DNA from 3 places in the Limibacter armeniacum genome. Region 1 is predicted to be linked to each of the others. Evidence: riboswitches for the same ligand, from Rfam matches in the RefSeq annotation. Region 1 holds a riboswitch; each other region holds the start of a gene.
The links. A riboswitch is a leader RNA that binds a small molecule or an ion and turns the genes downstream of it on or off. The one in region 1 is predicted to bind S-adenosylmethionine.
Positions count from the first base shown of each region.

Region 2: linked by a shared signal. The riboswitch ahead of V6R21_RS05740 (hypothetical protein) and the one ahead of V6R21_RS10635 (O-acetylhomoserine aminocarboxypropyltransferase/cysteine synthase family protein) in region 1 are both predicted to bind S-adenosylmethionine.
Region 3: linked by a shared signal. The riboswitch ahead of metH (methionine synthase) and the one ahead of V6R21_RS10635 (O-acetylhomoserine aminocarboxypropyltransferase/cysteine synthase family protein) in region 1 are both predicted to bind S-adenosylmethionine.

Region 1 covers NZ_JBAJNO010000008.1:1,157,173-1,159,376, reverse strand. The annotation lists gene V6R21_RS10635 (O-acetylhomoserine aminocarboxypropyltransferase/cysteine synthase family protein) at 1-876, opposite strand, end outside; SAM riboswitch class I at 1,187-1,293, opposite strand; gene cysM (cysteine synthase CysM) at 1,854-2,204, shown strand, end outside.
Region 2 covers NZ_JBAJNO010000007.1:31,495-33,698, forward strand. The annotation lists gene V6R21_RS05735 (hypothetical protein) at 1-519, shown strand, start outside; SAM-I-IV-variant riboswitch at 693-806, shown strand; gene V6R21_RS05740 (hypothetical protein) at 870-1,196, shown strand; gene V6R21_RS05745 (hypothetical protein) at 1,272-1,466, shown strand; gene V6R21_RS05750 (very short patch repair endonuclease) at 1,494-1,928, shown strand; gene V6R21_RS05755 (MvaI/BcnI family restriction endonuclease) at 1,988-2,204, shown strand, end outside.
Region 3 covers NZ_JBAJNO010000008.1:2,521,649-2,523,852, reverse strand. The annotation lists SAM riboswitch class I at 543-669, shown strand; gene metH (methionine synthase) at 845-2,204, shown strand, end outside.

The DNA of each region.
Region 1 (2,204 bases):
TTGTAATAAAAGGAAGGAATTGAATGGACTCAATGCTGGACCAAAATCTCTCAGTCCCTCTACCCTCGCTCTGATTGCGAAAGCTATATTTCCAAATGGACCACCCTCTCCAAAAACTTCCCAGAACTTCAATCCATGGTATCCTTCTGATGGTTCTGTAAACTGAGGAAACTTACCATTTGCCCAGTTGAAATTACCCGCATCTACTATGACTCCACCAATTGATGTTCCGTGTCCACCAATCCATTTCGTAGCCGAAGCCGTTACAACATTGGCACCATGGTCAATAGGTCGGAACAAGTACCCCCCTGCTCCAAAAGTATTGTCTACCACCAATGGAATATTATGTTTCTGCGCAACTTTTGCGATTGCTTCAAAGTCTGGAATATTAAACTGTGGGTTCCCAATAGTTTCCAGATACAGTGCTTTGGTACGCTCATCAATCAGCTTCTCAAAACTCTCTGCATCATCACCTTCTGCAAACCTCACCCCAATGCCTAACCTTTTGAAAGACACTTTAAACTGATTATAAGTTCCGCCATATAGGTATGTTGTAGAAACAATATTATCTCCTGACTCACAAAGGTTATTCAGTGCAATAAACTGCGCTGCCTGTCCTGAAGCTACTGCAAGTGCTGCCACTCCGCCTTCAAGTGCAGCGATTCGCTTCTCAAACACATCCGTTGTTGGGTTCATGATTCGAGTGTAGATATTGCCAAACTTTTTCAAGGCAAACAGGTTAGCACCATGTTCTGCATCGTTGAATGTGTAAGATGTAGTTTGGTAAATCGGTACTGCACGGGCATTCGTAGTAGCTTCAACTTCCTGACCTGCATGCACTTGTAGTGTTTCGAATCTTAATTTATTATCTGACATGGCTCTTTGGATTTTAATAAAATGGTACAATGGTTCTTAAAACACGTTTTGTAGACCAAAACGAGCCTCCTGCTTGTGCTAAGGATAAAGAAACGCCTGTACCAAGCCGCGCGTCACTTGGTGCGAAACGTAACAATACATCTTAGGAGATGGAAACGGAGGTGTGGGGAGTGTATGTGCGATTAGCTACACATTCGCATTCGCATACACATTCGGTATGAGAAATTGTACGTGTTGCGAGATGCAAAAAATTGGGTCAACGCTGCTGCGTCAACAAAAAGAATTTTAAATGCTTTCATGATGCCTAATTAGTTTATATGTCCTAAAAACTTAGGCTAGGAATTAGCACCTTTCCCACGAGTGAGGGGGTTGCTAGAGGGTCTTAAAGCCTAGTCTCTCGCCTCTTCTTTATAAACCAATTACTTCAGATGTGAGGTAATTGACTGTATGTGCCACAAACATACTGACCATTTCTGAAAAAAACCAAACAACATCACAAAAAAATTAAGATTTATTTTAATCCTAAGGAGCTATACCAAAAGCTTCGATGAGAAAAAGCTTATCCTACTTTTCTCTTACCAATGAACTAGCTGAATACAAAAAATTCAAAACAAAAAAGCCTTGATAATGATTATAGCTAGCAAACTTACAAACTGTAACAAGAAACGGTATAACTCTATCACCTAGATTATCAAATAGGTACAAAGATTACAGACAGTTTCTGATTTCATAAATTGGATAGAAACAGATGACATGCGTAAATTTGCCTCAATACCCTATATAACAACTAGGCTATCGATAAGAAAGGGAGTGGAAAATTAGCAACTCAGGAAGCTCTATTATTTGATACAATAAATAAATTCTTTAGCATTCAATTATGAATTGATCTAATTTGAAGTATGCTTTTCTTCAATTGAATATAGAATTTATAACAGTGACAGCGTTAAATTGAATTCAAAACACAAAGAAAATATATTATGCCATCAATCCTTGACTTGGTAGGATCCACCCCATTAGTAGAGGTTACACATCTAAACCTTAACCCAAATGTTAAGGTTTATGGAAAATTAGAAGGTCATAACCCCGGCGGTAGTGTCAAAGACAGACCTGCTCTCAGTATGATACAAGGGGCTATTGACAGAGGTGAACTGAAACCAGGAATGAAACTGGTTGAAGCCACCAGCGGCAATACAGGAATTGCACTTGCCATGATTGCTAAAGCAGTTGGTGTAGAAATTGAACTGATTATGCCTGAGCATGCCACAGCAGAACGGGTCAAAACCATGCAAGCATATGGTGCCAAAGTAATCCTTACGCCTTCTGAGCGA
Region 2 (2,204 bases), on a different contig from region 1:
ACAGAACAGTATATCAAAACCAATGTAGAGAAGCACACAGAAGGAGAGTATAGTACGATTAGAACCTATACTGTATTTAAGGGTAAATCATATAATAGTAATTCTTATTTAGAACTCACAGGTTATAAATATAGGGATATTTCAAAATTGGTAATCGGTGCCGATAAATATTATCCGGACCGGAAGCAATTCGAGACTGATCAGACAAGAATAGCAGACATTACTTATATAGAACTGACATTAGAGCAGTGTAAAGCTATTTTACAAAACTATCAAATCCTTCAGGAGAAGATTAATAAAGAAAAACCTCTAAGAAACGAGGAAGTTTATCATGACTATACTGTATCAAAAGATTTATTCATTAGCTATAGAAAAGCGAAGGGGAGTATCTCGTCTACCTATATTGAATTTTGGGTACAAGGGGAGAAGTTTGTTGTTTCTACACCGATCATTATGGACAAACTTCGTAAGTTCATGGACTATGTAAAAGTGACTCCAGTACAGAATAAGGCTGTGTAATTGATAAATATGAGTCATCCCAATAATAACTCGGGATGACTCATATTCCGGTTATCCTCAACCTTACTTATTAGGATTGTCCTTTTTATTATCATCAGATTTCCCGAAGAACTTCTTGGTAGAGGTATTTATAAAAATATTTTGGATTAATTATAAAAAGAATCCTATACTTACAGTAGCATCAAGAATCCCATGGAAGGGGATACCAACCGAGCAAGACAAGCCACGGTGGTCCAGTGCGATGTGGTCCGAACCTCTTTTGGAGCAGGACAAAAAAATGCGCCTCACTATTTTCCTTCCCATTTCCTGATGCCATTTGGTTTATTTTTCACAACAAAACTAGAATGGTAATGGCAACACAATCATTTACAGAACTAATCAAGGAGTGTCGCTTGACGCTACACCGTGACAGTACCGAGCAACTGGTTGGGTACTTTAACAGACTCGTGGGCAACAAGGGATTTGCCACAAGAAAGGGGGCATATATGATTGCCCTTGCAGGAGAGTTGATCTCACGTGACCCTTCGCTGGCATCGAAGATAGTGTGTCAGTCTTCCTACCTGGAATTATGGCCCATCTACAACCTGAATAGCTGCCAACTGCTGTTTGGGGGCAATTGTATATCATTTGACCGGTGTATCAAGCTGAAAGAGGGAAAGCTTTCGATTGAGAACTGATTCCTCTTGCATGGGCCTGACTTCGATTGGGAGGAAGGCCCCCCTTCATTTTTACTGAAACAAGACTTCAATACCATGGAAAAGGTATATTACTGGTTCATTGAATGGCTGACCTCGCCTGTCACGGATTACATGACAGATCTAAGGGTTATGTTTATAGTAACAGTTGTTATGGGAGTGCCTTCGTGGCTTGATATAAGGGCTCTTAAAAAGAGGATTGCCAAGTCCAACAAGGAGCTTGAAGACGAAAAAAGGGGGAGAAAGAAGTGAATTTCGTAACTTCTCTTCCAAAAAGCGATGCCCGACAAGTTTAGCCCCGAAGTACGCAGCAGGATCATGGCCTCGATCAAGGGCAAGGATACGAGGCCTGAGCTGATTGTGAGGCGCTACCTGCACCGCCATGGCTTCCGCTTCCGGCTGCACGGCAGGTACAGGGGCAAAGTCCTGCCTGGCAAACCTGACATCGTGTTACCCAAGTACAAGACCGTGATCTTTGTCCATGGCTGCTTCTGGCATGGGCACCAAGACTGCAAGTACTACAAGCTGCCCAAGACCAACACAGAGTTTTGGCGTTGGAAAATCGCTCGGAACCGAGCCAATGACATTAGCCACCGTATGGACTTGTTGAGGGAAGGGTGGAATGTGATGACGGTTTGGGAGTGTGCTATTAGGTATGACAAAGAAAGGACCCTGAAAGTGCTAGATAGCTTGGTTGATATGATCAAGGTATGAGAATAATACTATTTATTGCTATAATGCAAACCAATTGTAAAAGCTAAACCAACTTAAACGTGAATCCATTTTTTATCCCCAATGAGGGGGAAGAACGCCTAATTGAGATTATCCAGAAATACTGTAGGGAAGAGTTTAGCCTGATCCGGATGACGGAAACAATGCTAAAGAAAAGTATTATTGACGCCTCAGGGGAGTTGAGGGAAATCCTCAAGCAAGGGAGAGTTGTGGATTTTAGTACAATGCCTCAGGGCGATGAGGGAAAGGTCTACTACA
Region 3 (2,204 bases), 1.4 Mb from region 1:
TGATTTAATTGTGTTTCCTGATTTCAGAACTGAAAATGAAAGCTTATTTGAATAGAAAAGTATGGGCGCGCAGAATTAGTGGTGTTAATTAAAATTCTTACAAGCGGATAGTTCTGAAGTAAGTAGGCCTAAAGAAGTGCCTTTGTGATTTGTTACATCCAAAGTACGCAATTTTAAGTAAAAATCACAGATGTGTAAGGTTTGAGGTGTTTTTGAATAAAATTTAGTTAATGAGTTGAAATCACATCATTAATAGTAGTTAGTGTTGTGTTATTTTAAGATTATGGGAGAGGTGTTTGTCAGGGGATAACGAATAAAGGTAAATTTAGGAGGAAAGAGACTGTAAACTCACAGGTAAGCAATACCTGAAGTGTAACTTATTTTTTTAATAATGGTGAACGAAAGGTATTGAATGTTACACATTGAAAGTAAACGTAAACTGTGAGCTTTTGTATTGATTTAAGAAATGTTAATACTGAGTAGAGTCATTAGAATTGAAAAAGATTTTTATTTATCTGCCGATTATTTTTAATTTTGCATCGTGCTTATTGAGAAAGACTGAGAGAACGGGCTCTGTGAAGTCTTAGCAACCTGCAATTCTTTGAATCATTTTTTCAAATTGAACAAGGTGCTAATTCCCGCCCTGGAGGTGTCCAGGAAAAATGAGTACGGTATGTTATGTACCGGCAAGCGCTCTTTGCCGGTATCTTGATTCCTGCCTTACTACTCAATTCCAGTTATTCTTGATAACACCCTGATCGAACAGACAAATGTCTGACAGGTTTGGCTATGCAGTTGGCTAGCCGTAATTGCGATTAATTCTAGAGCCATTTAACTATTATTCATGAAAGCAGATATCAGAAAGCAGGCCGAGGAAAGGGTGCTGATCCTGGATGGAGCCATGGGAACCATGATCCAGCGACACAAATTGACAGAAGAGGATTTTAGAGGGACTCGCTTTGCCAGTCATGCTAGTGACCTGAAAGGTAACAATGACCTACTGTCCATTACAAGACCTGACATTATCAAGGAAATACATCGACTGTACTTTGAGGCTGGCGCTGACATTGTAGAGACCAACACTTTTAGTGGTACCAGTATAGCCATGGCTGATTACCAGATGGAAGATCTGGTATATGAACTCAACTATGCTTCAGCAGCAATAGCAAAAGAAGTAGCTGATGAGCTTACAGCTAAGGAGCCTCATAAACCAAGATATGTAGCTGGCTCAATTGGACCAACCAACAGAACGGCTTCCATCTCTCCAGATGTAAATGATCCAGGTTATCGTGCCATCAATTTTGACCAACTGGTAGAAGCATACTATGAGCAAGTACAGGCATTGGTAGAAGGAGGAGCAGATATCCTTTTGGTAGAGACTGTTTTTGATACGCTTAACTGTAAGGCAGCCCTTTTTGCAATTGACCAATATTTTGAGGATGTAAAAAATGGCAATCTAGTGGACAGACGTCCTAGAGGCAGGGAAGAGGAGTTTCCAAACCTGTCAGTAGGGGTTGACCTTCCAATTATGGTTTCCGGTACGATTACAGATGCTTCTGGACGTACACTTTCCGGTCAGGTAGCAGAAGCTTTCTGGAACTCAATCCGTCATGCAAACCTGTTTAGTGTTGGTTTGAACTGTGCCCTAGGTGCCGACTTGTTGAGACCCTACATTCAAGAGTTATCTCGTGTAGCCAATGTCAATATTTCTGCACACCCAAATGCAGGATTGCCCAATGAGTTTGGTCAGTACGATCAGACAGCGAAAGAGATGGCTGACATTGTTGATAGCTTTAAAGGATTGGTAAATATCATTGGGGGTTGTTGTGGTACAACACCAGATCACATCCATGATATTGCTGAGACATTTAAAACGGCAGCACCTAGAACAATACCTAAGCACAAGCCTTTCATGAATTTGAGTGGTTTGGAACCGGTTACCATTAAGCCAGACAGCATGTTTGTCAATATTGGTGAGCGAACCAATGTGGCAGGTTCCCTTAAATTCAAGAGACTGATTAAGGAAGAGCAATTTGATGAGGCTTTGGAGATCGCCCGTACGCAGGTAGAAGGTGGTGCACAGGTGATTGACATCAATATGGATGACGGAATGTTGGAGTCAAAAGAGTGTATGGTTAGGTTCCTGAACCTGATTGCCTCTGAGCCTGACATTGCACGTTTGCCAATCATGATTGACTCCTCAA